Regions from separate parts of the Providencia sp. PROV_01 genome, predicted to be linked through region 1. Evidence: predicted binding sites of a transcription regulator. Region 1 holds the regulator's gene; the other holds the start of a gene.
What was found. The regulator LexA, encoded in region 1, represses DNA repair genes until DNA is damaged. The targets are predictions, from matches to a motif close to TNCTGTATGTACATACAGNA.
Positions count from the first base shown of each region.

Region 1 (9,608 bases):
TGTTGAGTCGCAGATAACCATTGGTTGAAAAGCGTAGATTATCGGACCACAATTCTCCGCCAATACCGAGTCGGCTGTTCCCACCTGTAATATCAGCGTCATAAAAGGTGTTGACGCCATACATCCATTGCTCATTGAACCGACGAGCGCCCACTCCTAAGTTTAGGGTGGTGCGATCATTAAGGTTCCGACCTCCTAACTGGGTGAACACCAGCCAATCTGGGTTTTGATATACAGGTAACAGCATGTCGGCAGACAGCGTACTTTGTGACAGTTTATCTCCCGGCTGTACACTAATTTGTGCGGTACCATATTGATTTAACCAACTCTCCATGGTTGATGACGCTGTGCTCACCGCCATATCCTTGGCCTGTTTAGTCAGGTACTCCTCTGCACTTTGTGTGTTCATCGCTTGGAAAAAGTTAGGGGCAGTTTGGGCCAACCAGTTCTCAATTTCACTATCTGAGTCGTTTACTTGTACACCTTTCTTCGTCGTTTTATCTGTCGTATTGGCGATGTAAGTGCTTGGTACATCGATTTGATCTCCAGCTGAAAGTTGTTCAAAAGCGCGGGCGAAATTGCGTTTTTGATTTAATGTTTTTAATTCCTCCACCGTCAGATTGTATTGATGAGCCACACTGTGAACGGTCTCTCCTGTCTGCAGGTGGTAAGGCTTCACTTTGATTCTATCTACAAACCCAGTAGCAAAGACTGAACCAGTTGGTATGATGGATACGGACAGTAAAACGGGAATCAATAAGGGCATCTGAGATGATTTGATACTGTAACGGTTAATACCAAAAATCATTTATTTATTCCTTTTATTCCTTCCTTTAAGTCGTTGTTTCCATAATTAGGATATTTCCATTGTGAATAAATGAACTATCAAAGGTGCTAAACACCAATAATAGAGTGAGATAAGCAGATATTGAGTTGCTGTTATAAATTTCAGTTATGTAATCTAATGCCTCATTTTGGTGGTGGATGTTAATACTCGACTCAATGATTGCATTTCGTCTTGCGGTGAAATTTATATATTTAGATTGATAATGTGAACGTACTTGTTTGGACTAAATAAGAAGTCATAGAGAGTGGGGTTAATTAAGAAATGATAATTTATTATGAATTGAAATTATTTTTTGATATTTACCATATTTCAAACTGTGTGTTTTTTTGAATTTATTTGTTATTTATCAATTTTTTATGTTGGGTTTTGGCGGCTTTTCTTTTATTAAAATAATATTGAATACACATAAAAATCGCCTATCCTTCTAGCTATCAATATTAGGTATTGGCTGTTTTGGTTAGTGTGGTGGAATTCGATACTTTTTCAGTGAGTCCTATATATAGGAACCAAAAGTAAGCGCCATTGGTTTGGATTTCTTTAACGAAGCGATGCTCAGAGATAATACCAGATAAATAATTCAGCAACATCACCTTGATTAATCGAACTCAGTGGTTTCAAAAAACAATTCATCATTGGTGCGGCACTTCGAATTATTTAGGACATAGATTATTGTTAGCGCTAGCTCTATTAAATAAAAGGGGTAATGTGAATAACATTACCCCTTTTACTTATTTAGCTCCAAGATTTCTAGTCTGCATTTGTTTCAGTTTCTGTATTCTTCTCTATCGCAGTGGAAAACTCATCGTCTTGGCTAACACTTTCAATAGTTAAACGGATCTCAGGTGACATCAAGCGAGCCAGAACGGCATACAGTTTCTGTGCATTGGTTACAAAGATATCATTTTCATTATTATCAATGTAGCCTTCCTCCCTTAGGGTATCGACCAATGTCGAGAATACCGCTTTATCAAAGAATTCAGGAGCGTTAATACCGTGTAAAACAGAAAGGCGTTGCGCAAGGATACGGCTTTGTTTTTCCAGTGTATTACGGCTAATTTCCGGGCTCGCATTGAGTAATGACAATGTGATTGCATAACGTTGCAAAGTCTCACGAACGCCTGCTGCTAAGAGCTGTAATGGGCGAATACGGCGAGGATTTAGCACCACCACATCATCTTCTTTTAAGCAAATTAGCTTTTGGTTATTCAGTTCATCAATTAGTGTATCTACCGTCTCATGTAGCTCATCACTGTTATAACGCATAAACAGTTCTGCTTTTAAGAACGGGTAAATTTGGCCTACTTGATAGTGAATGTCTTGGCGGCTTATGCGTTCATGGTGTAACACAATGCTAGTTATTAGCGATGGTAATACTAATAAATGATGGATATTGTTACGGTAATAGGTCATCAAGACGGCATTTTCGCGAGGAAGAATGATAATATCCCCCATGCTGTCTTTTTCGACTTCAAATTTATCCATGTGCAAAGCATGTTCTAACAATTGCTCGGCCGTTTTATTTGGCGTTGTAGCATCTGCGGTGTATGGCACATTGCGCAATAATTGCAGGTAACAGTCGACTTGTTCAACTAGTTGCTCACGAGTCAGTGAGCGTTGACGAGAAGCCAGTAACGCAGTCGCACACAGGTTAATCGCATTGGCTGCGGCTGCATTATTAATATTGACCATAATGTTATCAGCTAACGAACTGACCGTTGGGTTTAGCCAAGTTGGTCTTTGTGGTTCGATAGGGTCGATAGAGTCGCGCCAATCAGGTACACGCTGGTTGAGATAGTGTGGAAGCGAAATTGGCTGGCCAAAGTTAACATAGCCTTGGCCTAGGTTGCGCAATTTACGTAAGCCGCGAACCATAGAGAAAAAGCCTTCTTTCTCTTTTTCTGCACCGCGCAGTTCTTTGGCGTAAGTACCCACTTCCATCACATGCTCATACCCGATGTAGATAGGAACAATGGTGATAGGGCGTGAGTCACCGCGCAACATCGCTTGTAACGTCATGGAGAGAGTACCCGTCTTAGGCTGTAACAAACGACCGGTACGTGAGCGCCCACCTTCCACAAAGTACTCGATGGAGTAACCTCGGGCAAATAGCTCACTTAAATATTCACGGAAAACGGTCGAATACAGTTTATTGCCTTTGAACGTTCGGCGAATAAAAAAGGCCCCTAAACGACGGAAAATAGGCCCAGCAGGCCAGAAATTGAGGTTGATCCCCGCGGCAATATGGGGTGGAACTAGCCCTTGATGGTATAGCACATATGAGAGCAGTAAGTAGTCCATATGGCTACGGTGGGATGGCACATAAACGATTTCATGGCCGTCTTGTGCTAGCTGGCGGACTCGTTCAGCGTGCTGAACATTAATGCCTTGATAAAGGCGATTCCAAGTCCAACTAAGAACCCTATCCGTTAAACGTACTGCTTCATAAGAGAAATTGGCTGCGATTTCTTCCATCATCCCAACGGCATTTTGCTGAGCTTTTTTGAGTGGAATTTTTTTACTGCGCGCTTCGTCTTCAACGGCTTTTTCAATTGCTTTTGACGTCAATAACTTATTAAACAGCTCATAACGTGCAGGGAGTTTAGGCCCAACTGCTGCGAGACGTTGGCGCGAATAGTGAATACGTGCGACACGAGCAAGTTTGTTGGCAATAATGGTGTCTGTACCGTGGTCTTGTGCCATTTTCCCAATTGAGACAATCGGAGATAAACGTACGAAGCTGTCACGTCCTAACCATAAAACGGCGAAGAATTTTTGGATGCCATTTAACAGTTTCAGTGGTGGTGCTGGGGTATGGCCTTCACGACCAGGTGAGCGCCCAAACATCACGGATGCCGGTAGCATTTGAATATCTAGATTTGGGTTGTTTTTATGCAAATCTAAATAAGCATGGAATGTTTTTACTGAATCCTTACGTGGATTCGGTGAATAATAGCGAAAAACACGTGGGCCATCATCGATAAAAACGTAGGCCGGAAGCTTCGTTCCATTGATATCATTGTCGACCAGCGGGTCTGGCAGACCAATAGCTAAGCATTGGTGCCGTAGCGTGAGGAGGTCAGACTTCGAATGATAAGGTAATACGTATAGGGTTGGCCTGTTGACATCAAGCTGCAACTCAGTGATGGGATCCGAAGGAATTAGTTTACTTTTTACCAATAATTTAAGTGGTAAATTCAACGTGTTGTAATATATTTTACGCCATAGTGACATAAATGATTATAGCCTCTTGTTAACAATGCTGCGCAATCATACCAGAAATACATGGTTAGATCTGTTACTGACAATTCACTTTGACCGTAAAAATCGATTATTGTTTGTATTTTTTAAGGAATAAATATGGCGAGTCAAGTTAAGGGCTTCACGCGAGTGATTAAAGCTGCGGGGTATTCCCTTAAAGGTTTGAAGGCAGCTTGGGTTAATGAAGCCGCATTTAGGCAAGAATCTGTTGCTGCAATTATCGCGATTTTTATCGCATTTTATTTAGATATCAGCTATATAGATAGGATTTTGTTAGTGAGTTCTGTTGTTCTGGTGGCAATAGTCGAATTACTGAATAGCGCGATAGAAGCCGTAGTTGACCGTATCGGAAGTGAATATCATGAACTTTCAGGGAGAGCTAAAGATATTGGTTCTGCCGCGGTATTTGTGAGTATCGGTTTAGCGTTGTTTATTTGGGTACTCGTATTATGGCAGCGCTATTTCCCTGGTTAAGGTGTTTGGTTACTTAATCAGGTAAAAAGAAAATAAATCGATAACAAATGCTTAAATTGAGCGATTTAACTGTTCCAAATCTTCATTTACCTGTATATACTCACAGCTTGACTGTATAAACAAACAGGGGAACGGAATGAAAGCACTGACGGCTCGACAACAGCAGGTTTACGATCTAGTGCGTGACCACATTTCGCAGACGGGTATGCCTCCTACACGCGCTGAGATAGCAGCAAGCCTTGGTTTTCGTTCGCCTAATGCGGCAGAAGAGCATTTAAAGGCCTTAGCGCGTAAAGGGGTTATTGAAATCGTCTCAGGTGCATCTCGAGGTATTCGTCTGCTTCTTGAAGAAGAAACCGAAGATCAGGGGTTACCTCTGATTGGACGTGTAGCCGCTGGCGAACCATTATTAGCACAGGAACATATTGAGAGCCACTATCAAGTTGACCCTGAGCTGTTTAAACCACATGCAGATTTCTTATTGCGTGTGAATGGGATGTCCATGAAAGATATTGGTATTATGGATGGCGATTTATTAGCTGTGCATAAAACACAAAATGTACATAACGGGCAAGTAGTGGTTGCACGTATCGAAGATGAAGTCACTGTTAAACGTTTTAAGCAACAGGGTAACCGTGTTGAGTTAATAGCAGAAAACCCAGAATTCGAACCTATTGTTGTTGACTTGCGTCAGCAAAATTTCACTATTGAAGGTTTAGCGGTTGGGGTTATTCGTAACAGTGATTGGTATTAATTTTCGTTAGCAACCAGCTGTGTTACAGACGGTGAAGACGATTGCAGGCAGATTTCATGGTTTTATTCTGAAGTCTGCCTGTTTTGTTTCCTTTCTTATATTTTTCTCTTCTCTATTTTCTCTTTGCATTTCATCAAACGATCTAGCAGTCCGGCTATTTACTTTTTCTTAGGGGTTACAGGTTGTTCGTGGTTATGATGACAATGTTCATGATCTTGGCAGCTATTCACTTCGTCGCAATTTTTACATAAACCATGGTTTTCCACTACGGTATGCCTTAAGCGGAATTGGTGTTCATCTGCCAAATTAATAATTGCGGCTTCTATCGTTGTGCAATCACTTTCCGTTACGCTTCCGCACTGGTCGCAAATTAACATAACAGAGATATGGCTTGGGTTATCAAAATGGTGACAAACAACATAGCTGTTGGTTGATTCGATTTTATGGATAAAACCTTGCTCCATTAAGAACTCAAGGCCACGATAAACGGTAGGTGGCTTAGCCTGAGGTTCAATTTCACGTAGTAAGTCGAGTAAATCATAAGCACTGATCGCACCATGCTGTTGTGCTATTAGGCTCAATACCGTTTCTCTCTGTGGTGTCAACCTGACGCCTCTTGATTGGCAAATATGTTCTGCCATCGCAAGAACTTTTTTTTCACTCATCTTTTCCATTTTACTGACCCCACCCGTTGAAAAATGCAAATGTTTACTGCACACAAGTTTATCACAGTTTCTTGAACTATTGAGAATCAAGAGATGAATGCGGTGCTATCAAAAAATTTTAGCTTTGCTGAGTTTTTTTGACTAATAAATAAAATATAAAAAATGATATTTAATTTTATTTAAAAATAAACAGATAAAATGAAACATATATTAAACAAATTTATTATAAATTCATAACTCATGATGAACAATTAATTGAAAGATTTAGTTTTAATTTGATGTAATTTTAATTAAGACTTATCTTGCCTTTAATTTACAACCTTCTTTTCTCACCCTCTAAAGCTTACTTTATGGGGTTTATGTTTATTATTTTTGCAGGAGCACAGATTAATCTTATTTTATTTATATAATATTAGGCAATGATTAAAGTCATTGCCTAATATATTTAGATTAGTATTTATATTCAATACCTAACCAATAATTACGACCCTCTTCGATATACCCATTAGTATATTCATATGATTTATCGAATAAGTTATTAACTGATGTATTAACAGATATTCCTTGTCCAAAGTCATAATCTAAACGTAGGTCAGTTTTGGCATATCCACGCACTTTGCTATCTGCATCGACATAATTAAAGGCCCAGCTTCTTGCTTCTTCGGTTACAGTGATGCTGAATGGCTCATAAGGGGTAAATTTCACCCAAGCGAAGGCTTTGTGGATAGGTAATTCAGCAACATGTTTAACGCTGTAGTGTTTTGGATCAGCATGAATGTAGCCGTAACTTAAACCCGCTTCCAACCAATCGGTAATTTGCCCGTTAGTCCCTAAATCAATGCCAAAGTAGTCAACTTTGCCGCTGTTACGATTTTCGAGTATATAACCTCCATCCTGATTAGTACCGACACGATGCGCCATAATGGCATCAGTTACATGGTTATAATAGAGACTTGAAGTATATGACCAAGTGGGTGAGATATGTCCCTTGTAAGTCAAATCATAGGTAAGAGCACGCTCAGTATCGATATGTGGGTTAATGACGAATGTGTCGTCACTTTTCATTTTTTCTTTGGTATAACGCTCTTTTTGCGTTGGGAAACGGCTTCTTTCTGATATAGAAAATTGAACGGTATCTTTATTTTCTAAATGATAGCGAGCCATGACTTCCCAGTTGAACGCATGTTGGCTATTGCCATCGTATTTTTCAAAATCACCAGATTTGTAATCATAGCGCTTACCATCAGCACTTTTGCGCCAGTCATAGCCAATACCACCAATAATATCTAAGTTATCCATGGCAACCCATTGATATTCGGTAGCAATAGAATAGGTATTATCTTTATAGCGGTCGAATGGGACATCTCTTTTGGCGCGTGCACGGTGGACATCTTCTTTCCAGTGTGCAGCAAATGACAGCATATCTAATTCACGCACGGTGAAGTCAACACGCATGTCAGCACCGTTACTGTAATCATCGTAACGGCTGTAGTTATAAAGGCCTTTTTCGTAATCTTTGACAGATTTATACTGATGAAGCGTATTTTTGAACGTATCGTGGTATAGGCGACTCTGTAAGGCGATATCGTCGGTGACTTGGGTTGTACCGTTGAAATAAATGCTTTCTTTATCATAAGCAGGCCACTGCCAAATTTGTTGTTTTTTATTCGTTACGCTAGGTGGACTATTTTTATCACCCTCTTGTTTTAAATAAGTCACGACGTATTCATCTGCTTCTCGTGGTGTCCAGCCTACTTTCACCATCATACGTTTGTCATCAGTTGCTGAATTCGGGCGACGGCCATTATTACCCGCTAATGGGTTATTATTTTCTGAGCCCGGTATTCCCATAAAGCGCTGCTTATATTGACTGCCACTGACTTGAATAAAGCCGAGATCGTTACGCCCCCCTAAACGTGCGCTGATATTGTGGGCGTTATCTGCACCGCGAGCAAAACCTTGGTTTAAGCTAATATTGGCTTCAAAGGGTTTTTGAGGCGTGGCGGTGGTTAAGTTGATAGCCCCGCCCATCAGGTTCGGGCCTTGTAATAGAGAGGTATAGCCGGTAGATAGCTCTACGCTGGCTAGCTCGCTAGTCATAAAGCGGCCAAGGTCTAGCGTACCGTCATAAGGCACGTAAGTTGGAATACCATCAAAGAAAATAGGTACTTGGCGGCTATCAAAACCACGTACATTGACTTGAGTTTCATTGCGGTTTCCTGATTTTTGAATAGAAACTCCTGGCATGGTACTCAGCGCCTGTGCGACGTTTGTTTTATTCAGCTGCTTCATTTGGTTTTCTGTGATGATGTTAGCATCAGCGGCAAGCGGGGTGCTCCAAACGGACATCACATCGGTATTTTTTTCAGTGTTAGGTGAGGCTGCGTAGCCCTGTGTCGTGAATAAAGCCATCCCAATCCAATAGGTAATTTGTTTTATTTTCATTATGTCTTTCCAGTTTTGTAAATAACGATATATTATTTTTTATACAACGATATGCGTCATTAACCATAGGTGGATGCAGCCTACGGGGTAGGCTGTTTTTACGAACGGTTTTTCTGACGCTAACTTCTTAGCTTACTGCTTAAAGATCTTCACTTTTATATCTCGGGGTGCTGCGTAGTAAGGCGCGGATGTAACTAAGAGTGATACACCAGTTTGCGCGAATGCTTCTATTGTTTTTAAATTAATTCCACCTGCAATCGATAGCTGGCAAGGCCGGTTTTGCTGCTTGGTGAGTTCTTGTAGTTGCTGAATTTGTTCAATAGGCAGTTTATCGAGTTGTACAATATCGGCTTGCGCATTGATTGCAAGAATGGCCTGTTCGTAATCATCGGCCTCGACAATAATCATTTTTTCTGGGGCTGCTTGGCGCAGTGTTTTTATATGGCTTGCCCAATCATCTGGATTTTCAAGGCATTGACGATGGTTGGTGAACAGTAAAATGCTTTCTGCGCTACCCGCTCGATGAATAATAGCGCCCCCTGCCAAAATCGCAGTTAAGGCAAGAGGCTTGGTATAAGGAATAGTTTTTCGAGTACACGCAAGCTGCCCATCCGGTTGATATTGGCGCAAAATACTGACCATTTGCTGGGTGTAGTGGCTGACACCACTACACCATTCAAGCACGTTTTGCACCGCTTTCCAGCCTTGATGCAAGGCTTCAATCGGCCCAGTGGCAGAAATTAAAACACTTTGCGGCTCAACAAGTTGGCCATCTTGAAAGTGGCAATCACAAGTGATCCCCAGTTTCTCTAGCATGCGTTTGGCGATAATCAGCCCACTGATACAACCTCCGAATTTGGATGTAAAGGTTATTACACCCATTTGAGAGTGCAAGCCGAGTGCCCGTGTGGTGAGGTCACCGTATTGAATGTCATCTAGCAGTAGTTGGTCGATTAATGTATCGGGTAGGTAAATCATAATGTCAGTTCCGATTCATCAACCACATCCCAAGATACCATCGCCCAATCTCTGGATGGATAAGGAATTGTTTTACCTAAATCCGTTTGTTCATCATAGTACTTACGTAAGATAGCGGTTTCTTCTGGTGTGATATTTTTAAGAGACCAATTGACGCTGTCAGCGAAAGTGTCAAAGCTATCAAACC
Region 1 is NZ_JBRFKD010000002.1:790,317-799,924, forward strand. It holds gene ACU696_RS04350 (inverse autotransporter beta domain-containing protein) at 1-637, opposite strand, end outside; gene ACU696_RS04355 (transposase) at 1,285-1,437, opposite strand; gene plsB (glycerol-3-phosphate 1-O-acyltransferase PlsB) at 1,595-4,078, opposite strand; gene ACU696_RS04365 (diacylglycerol kinase) at 4,205-4,579, shown strand; gene lexA (transcriptional repressor LexA) at 4,716-5,333, shown strand; gene zur (zinc uptake transcriptional repressor Zur) at 5,492-6,007, opposite strand; gene ACU696_RS04380 (TonB-dependent receptor plug domain-containing protein) at 6,449-8,443, opposite strand; gene modD (ModD protein) at 8,576-9,421, opposite strand; gene ACU696_RS04390 (class I SAM-dependent methyltransferase) at 9,418-9,608, opposite strand, start outside.

Region 2 (7,620 bases), 2.2 Mb from region 1:
CATTAGCAACTTGAGGTACTGGTGAGTTATTCCAAAAGAAATTTAGGAAAGGCGTAGTTTGACGGGCCATTTCCGCCATTAATTTAATAAAATCATTAGCGACTGCATTGATCCCTTCACCTGCAAGCCCCTTCATGCCAGCCAGTTTAATTAAAGACGCCAATGTCGAAATTAATGCTAACAGAAAAACAACCCAACCCAGAATACGTTTGCCGATTGCGACATAATTGGCATTATGGTAATTCATTACTGCTTTTCCTCAGCGTTATTATTTTTGATAAATTTTTACAATGATTTTTCAACGCTAATCATAGCTGAAAAAAGTCATCGTCTCCAAATTTCAATTCATAATTGATAATTATATTTAGACTTTCAGACTAATCAAAATAGTATGGTTATTAATTATCATTATATTTTTACTTCATGCTGTCCGATAATTCTTCAATATTGCCCTAATACTGACCTCAAGTAATACGCTTGAAGCCTGTTTACTGATATCATTGCTCCTTCGTTAATAGATACGACATGAATGGAGTTTTGACATGTACCATAATCTTCCCATCCAATCGGTCATTTTTGATATGGATGGTTTACTGATCGACTCGGAACCTTTTTGGGCACAGGCTGAACTTGAGATTTTTTCACAATTGGGTGTCGACGTTTCAATTGCTGATACCCTGCCTGATACCTTAGGTTTACGTATTGACCATGTGGTGGAGCTTTGGTACCACGCTTCCCCTTGGCAAGGATGCAGCCAAGAAGAAGCCACACAACGCATCATTGACCGTGTTGTTGGCTTAGTTGAAGAAACTCGCCCTATTCTACCCGGTGTGCAACATGCCATGGAACTTTGCCGTTCAATGGATTTAAAAATTGCCCTGGCTTCTGCTTCTCCTTTATACATGTTGGAAAAAGTTTTAAATCTTCTGGATATTCGTGATTATTTCTCTGCGGTTATTTCTGCGGCTGATTTGCCCTTGAGTAAACCTCATCCTGAAGTTTATCTTAAAGCAGCAGCTGAGTTATCAACTAAACCGGTCAATTGCGCATCATTAGAAGATTCATTTAACGGTATGATTTCTGCAAAAGCGGCCAGAATGCGTTCAATTGTGGTACCTGACAGCAAGCATTTTAATGATCCGCGCTTTGGTTTAGCCGATATCAAACTAGCCTCACTGAATGACTTAAAGGCTGAACATTTACGTTAAGAATACTTTGTGTGTCTAAGAAGTGTTCTCCCCTATCTAACTTAGGTAGGGGAATTGTGTTAATTTATAAAATCCTTTCCTTATCTGCTAATAAATAAGAGTTTTTTTACCTTTCTAGTACTATCATATTCTTTTCAAACACTTTATACTGCCAATCAACTGTATAGATAAACAGATGGTATTTTATCCACCATGACAGCTGAAGGGCATCTGCTTTTTTCCGTCGCCTCTTTAATAATGGCTCATAAACTTCAAATCACCCCAGAGATTGCTCATGGTGATTGGCTGCACATGGTTCCAGGAGCCTTATTAGGCGCATTATTGCCCGATATTGACCACCCCTCCTCAATTCCTGGTCGATTACTGCGGATTTTCTCATTACCCATTTCCAAGCTTTGCGGGCACCGTGGGTTTACTCATAGCCTAGTTGCATGGTTTCTATTGATGATTTCTTGTTATCAATGGGTACCTACAGAATGGGCAATCCCAAATGATATTATCCAAGCCTTTTTATTGGGTTATATCAGCCATCTAGTCGCCGATATGCTCACGCCTTCGGGGGTACCGTTACTATGGCCACTCCCCCAACGTTTTTGTTTTCCCATGATCCGCGGTAAAAATAGCCAACGTGGAGAACGCTTTGTTGCCATTATTTTGACCGTTTGTGCCTGCTTATTACCCGCAGGTTACCAATTCGATTTTTATAATCACGTTGATGTGATTATAAAATACATTCATAATCAAATAGATACATACTTCCCTACATAATTTATAGTTTTGTCATATAATGTAAGTATGAATAATACTATCTTATTACTTTTTGGTATAAGAAATGTGTTTTATCAGCTGATAACATATAACCAGTTGTTTGAAGTAACTAAATCCTTATAACAAATAAGGATTAAAGGGCAAGTAACACACCTTATAAAAATATGATTTGGAGTTCGGAATGAATATTCCTCTAATTATTAATGTGCTCGGCTTTGTAGCACTACTAATACTGTTGGCAAAACTAGGGGCTAAAGGCTGGAGCCTATCTAAAAAAGTTTTAGTCGGTCTGGTTTTCGGTGTTGCCTATGGGGTAATACTGCACCTCGTGTACGGTAGTGGCCACCAAACGGTAAAAGACTCCATTCTGTGGTTTAATATTGTCGGAAATGGGTATGTGCAGCTATTACAAATGGTGATTATGCCATTGGTATTTGCTTCAATTCTAAGTGCGGTGGCAAGATTACATAAAGCCTCTTCACTGGGTAAAATTAGCTTTTTAACAATTGGCACTTTGTTATTTACCACTGCTATTGCTGCGTTAGTTGGTATTTTAATTGCCAATGTATTCGGCCTGACCGCAGAAGGTTTAGTTCAAGGTCAATCTGAAACTGCTCGCTTATCTGCAATAGAAAGCAATTATATTGGGAAAGTTTCTGACTTAACCGTACCTCAATTAATTTTATCATTTATTCCAAAAAATCCATTTGCGGATTTAACTGGAGCAAATCCAACATCGATTATTAGTGTCGTTATTTTTGCTGCCTTCCTCGGCGTTGCCGCACTACAATTGTTTAAAGATGATAAAGAGCGTGGTGAAAAAGCCTTAGCTGCAATTGATGTTATGCAAGCTTGGGCAATGAAATTAGTTCGCTTAGTAATGCGTTTAACGCCGTATGGTGTGATGGCGCTGATGATTAAAGTTGTAGCAAGTTCAAACTTACATGACATCATCAACTTAGGAACCTTTGTTATTGCCTCTTATGTTGCATTAGGCATTATGTTTGTCATACACGGTATTTTAGTTGCGACAACAGGCTTAAACCCGATTAAATTCTTTAAAAAAGCTGGGCCAGTGTTAACCTTTGCATTCACGAGTCGTTCAAGTGCAGCAAGTATTCCACTGAATATTGAAACACAAACACGTCGTTTCGGTATCCCTGAGTCCATTGCTAGTTTCTCAGCATCTTTTGGTGCAACGATTGGGCAAAATGGTTGTGCAGGTATCTACCCTGCAATGTTAGCGGTAATGGTAGCACCGACAATGGGAATCAACCCATTCGATCCACTGTGGATTGCGACATTAGTCGGTATTGTTACTATCAGTTCAGCAGGGGTTGCTGGTGTTGGTGGCGGTGCAACTTTTGCAGCGTTAATTGTACTACCCGCAATGGGCTTACCTGTCACATTAGTTGCTCTGTTAATCTCAGTTGAGCCATTAATTGATATGGGCCGTACTGCGTTGAATGTCAGTGGTTCAATGACAGCAGGTACTGTCACTAGCCAATTGATGGGTGAAACCGATAAAGCGATATTCAACCAAAATGATGACGCAGATTTAAAACACGTTTAATTTGTCATCATAGTTCAAACAAAAACCTGCCTTCTGGCAGGTTTTTTTATGGTTATCACAAATACGTCAATTTTATTAATCTTGGTGAACATTAAAAAAACCAGTTTTTTGTGCTAAATAATATTGCAATAAACTGGAATTACGTAAGATAATAAAGCCTGAGCAACGTTTTCTTGAGCTTCCTGCTTGTGTTGCGTCAACCCATTTCCTATGGGTATTTTATCAACATCATTTATGGTTTTTTAATATGACTAATAATGTCCATATCCTAAAAACTGCGTCTTCTGAAAACCCTTGTGTAAGCTGCGGTGCATGTTGTGCCTATTTTCGTGTCTCTTTTTATTGGGCTGAGGCAGAAAGTGGCGGTGGTGTTGTACCACAACATTTAACTGAGCAAATTACCCCATTTATGAGTTGTATGCATGGCACCAATCAAAAACAAAATACCCGCTGTACTGCTTTAGAGGGCACTATTGGTGAGTGTGTGTCTTGTTCGATTTATGCACAAAGACCCACACCGTGTCGTGAGTTCGAACAATCTTGGCAGGACGGTGTTTACAACGAAGCCTGCGATAGAGCGCGTGCTGCTCACGGTTTACCCCCCTTAGAGCCTCATCAACCACAAATAGCTTGCTAGCCGTCAATGACCCAGATTTTTCTGGGTTATCTCTTTTTTGCATCAGGTCTGAAAAATGCGTCCTTGCACTGGTGTTAACCGCTCAGCTATATACATTACATAATTTCGTTCATTACCTGCATCGCTAACTCAAAAGAGTGCAAACGAGCTTGATGATCAAAAATTTGGCCATTAACCATAATTTCATCCGCTTGAGTTTGCCTCAATATCGTTTCCAACCCATGGCGTACCTTGGTTTTATCCCCTACCAGTGACATCCCTAATGCTTGTTGAACACCAAATTCCTCGGCAGGTGACCAAATGTTTTCCATGCTCTCGACTGGTGCAGGAAGTTGAGAGGGTTGGCCACGACGTAGCATGACAAAGGCTTGCTGCATCGATGTAAATAAAAATTCCGCTTCACGTTGAGTCTCTGCGGCAATGATATTGATGCAAACCATTGCATACGGCTTAGGTAGTCTCTGCGATGGCTGGAAATTAGCACGATAAACATCCAACGCTTGTAATAGCAAATCAGGTGCAAAATGAGAGGCAAAAGCAAAAGGGAGCCCCATCTGCGCAGCTAACCTTGCACTGTATAAACTCGACCCTAGCAACCAAACTGGAATTTTTTCGCCAAACCCCGGTACTGGACGCACTGCTGGATCTGGGTTTATGGCATCAAACCAATTAATAATTTGCGCTACATCTTGCGGGAAATTATCGATATCCGTGTTCATATGGCGACGTAAAGCTTGCATCGTCCGTTGATCACTTCCTGGTGCACGCCCTATGCCTAAATCGATACGTTCAGGGTAAAGTGTATTTAGCGTGCCAAATTGCTCTGCAATCACCAACGGTGAATGATTCGGTAACATGACACCACCAGAACCTAAACGTAAAGTGCGCGTATTAGCAGCAAGATAGCCGATTAATACCGAGGTGGCCGCACTTGCAATCCCTGTCATATTATGGTGTTCCGCAAGCCAATAACGATGATAACCGAGTTTTTCGGCTAGTTGGGCAATATCAAGAGAATGAGCAAAGGCCTCTTTCGCTGTCGAACCCTGAATGATTGGTGCAAGGTCGAGCAACGAAAGGGAAATTTTTTTATCTGACATACACACTCACTTTGTTAGAGTTTTGTTGAACCTAACTTACCATCCTAGACTATCCCCTTTGATGTCTCCAGCACTGAAATTTGCATTAGCACAAGTGGTCTAAAAATGTAAATTATCGTCTACTAACCTACTGTTTTATAAAAATTATGGAATAAGCTTGAATAAAAAGTGCAGTAATTATGGAGCTTCCGTCAGGGGAGGTAAAAGCAATTGCGAGACGAAATGAATTGGTCAATGATTTGCTCATCACCAATACAGAGGAAACTGAAATGAAAAAATTAAATACAAGCTTATTAGCCTTAGCATTATTAACCGTCGGTTTTACTGCGGCAGCAAATGGTGTGAACCAAAAAATGCCTCGTCAGCACATGGGTAACCATCACAATATGGTATACAGCGTTGCAGAACAAACGACGACACCGAATGAAACTGTAAAAAAACTGGCCAATAGTGCGCCTAAAATTGAAGATGGCAAACGCTATATTGTCAAAGTTACAGTGATGGAAGTCCCTGAATTTAAACCAATGAATACCATGCCAACACCAGAACCAATTGGTGCTCCAACTGCAAAGTAACAGTTAGTATCAATGAGGATTAATGAAGTTATCGGCAAAACCTTTTATATCGATAAGTACAACCAGATAGCTGTTACAAGAAAAAGCCGATATTTTAGTCAGATAATAAAGAGTTCTATATATCCTACGATTGCCTCTGCTTCCCAGAGGCTTTTTTTTAAAAAAAGTTTATCCGAATTGAATCTTTTCCCCTAGTAATAACACCTAATAGCGACTAATCTTAATTCAAGCAGATTGTTAATATCAGCTACCTATTAACACTTTGTTTGACATCCTTTCAATAGAAAATCAGGAGCTTAACATGGGGTATTTTGAATTAAAAAAATCCACTAAAGACGTTGCTCAGCCTTACTATTTCGTTTTAAAAGCAGCAAATCATGAAGTGATTGCTAAAAGTGAAATGTATGCTTCCAAGCAATCTGCGCTAAAAGGGATTGCCTCTGTCCAAAAAAATGGCTCTTCTGAAACAATAAAAGATCTCACTGAGTAAATTTCAGTGACCCCAACTCTCTTCAAGTCGGGGTCACTTTTTTATCTGCTCTAGCTTATATAAGCTATATAAATATGCGCTATTCAGATTAACTCTAATTAGAATAACCTTATTTAGAATAACCTTATTTAGAATAACCTTATTTAGAATAACCTAAGTAACGCAGTCACAATCGCAGCTGACAAAACAATGATAATAAATGGCTTTTTAAACCACGTTAGTACCCCTGCCACCAGCACGCCTACAATTTTAGGCCAATCAGAAATCTCATCACCGGAAAATAATGTCGACGTCGCTGCCACTGAGAATAAAATGACAATGGCTGCTGCTGAAAATAACATTTTACTATTTTCAGAAAGTACCACTCGGCCGCGCAACAAAGCACCTGACGCTCGCATTAAATAAGTACCTGCCGCCAACAACAAAATACCGCTAATAATTAACCATGGGTTATTTGTCATTATTATTTCCTTATATAAATAACCAAGCTCAATAATGCCAGTAATACAGGGATCCCCGCGGGTAATACTGGTGTGGTTGCAACCGCAATAACTGCACCAATAATGGCAGCTAACCGCAGGCGTTTATCCGATAACGCAGGCAATGAAAGCGCTAAAATAATTGCAGGAAACATCGCATCCATCCCATATATATGCGTATCACTAATAAAGCTACCCAAGACTTCACCTATCACGACCCCTATTGGCCAACACAATAGAATACCGATCCCACACAACCAAAAAGCTGCGCGTTTTTCTGATTCAGTTTCTTGTGCTAAACCAAATACAACACTCTCATCGTTCATAATATGGTAGCCCAGTAATGACTTCGCTCCTTTCCCCGTTAATTCGTTAGTTGCAAAACTAAAAGGGATATGTCGTGAATTGACTAACAACCCCGCAAGTGCAGCAGAAAGCGGGCTACCTCCTGCAAAAATAACACCAATAAACAAAAACTCAGACGCCCCTGCGAGCACTAAAATAGATAAAGTAAGTGGTACCCACCAATCAAAACCTTGCGAAAGCGCTAATGCGCCATAAGAAATGCCGACAATTAAGTCAGCAAAACAGACAAGAGCTATATTTTTCACTGTGCTATGATTTAATGTTGAGCTTATTGAAGTTAGCATCCCTAGACCGTTCGATATATAATACATTCGTTCATTATGTCGATAGATAGTATAAAGTGCAATCTAAATAGGAAAATTAACATTGAATCTACCTTCCCCGCCCATTGAGTTGATTTCGAAAGCCCTTAGTCGTGAAAGAC
Region 2 is NZ_JBRFKD010000002.1:3,009,159-3,016,778, forward strand. It holds gene ACU696_RS14615 (YniB family protein) at 1-247, opposite strand, end outside; gene hxpB (hexitol phosphatase HxpB) at 543-1,208, shown strand; gene ACU696_RS14625 (metal-dependent hydrolase) at 1,401-1,976, shown strand; gene ACU696_RS14630 (L-cystine transporter) at 2,158-3,549, shown strand; gene ACU696_RS14635 (YkgJ family cysteine cluster protein) at 3,797-4,186, shown strand; gene ACU696_RS14640 (luciferase-like monooxygenase) at 4,282-5,286, opposite strand; gene ACU696_RS14645 (hypothetical protein) at 5,556-5,861, shown strand; gene ACU696_RS14650 (YegP family protein) at 6,163-6,351, shown strand; gene ACU696_RS14655 (AzlD domain-containing protein) at 6,495-6,812, opposite strand; gene ACU696_RS14660 (AzlC family ABC transporter permease) at 6,815-7,480, opposite strand; gene ACU696_RS14665 (helix-turn-helix domain-containing protein) at 7,563-7,620, shown strand, end outside.
Region 2: a site for LexA is predicted at 1,366-1,385, ahead of ACU696_RS14625 (metal-dependent hydrolase). Genes of this name have one in related genera too.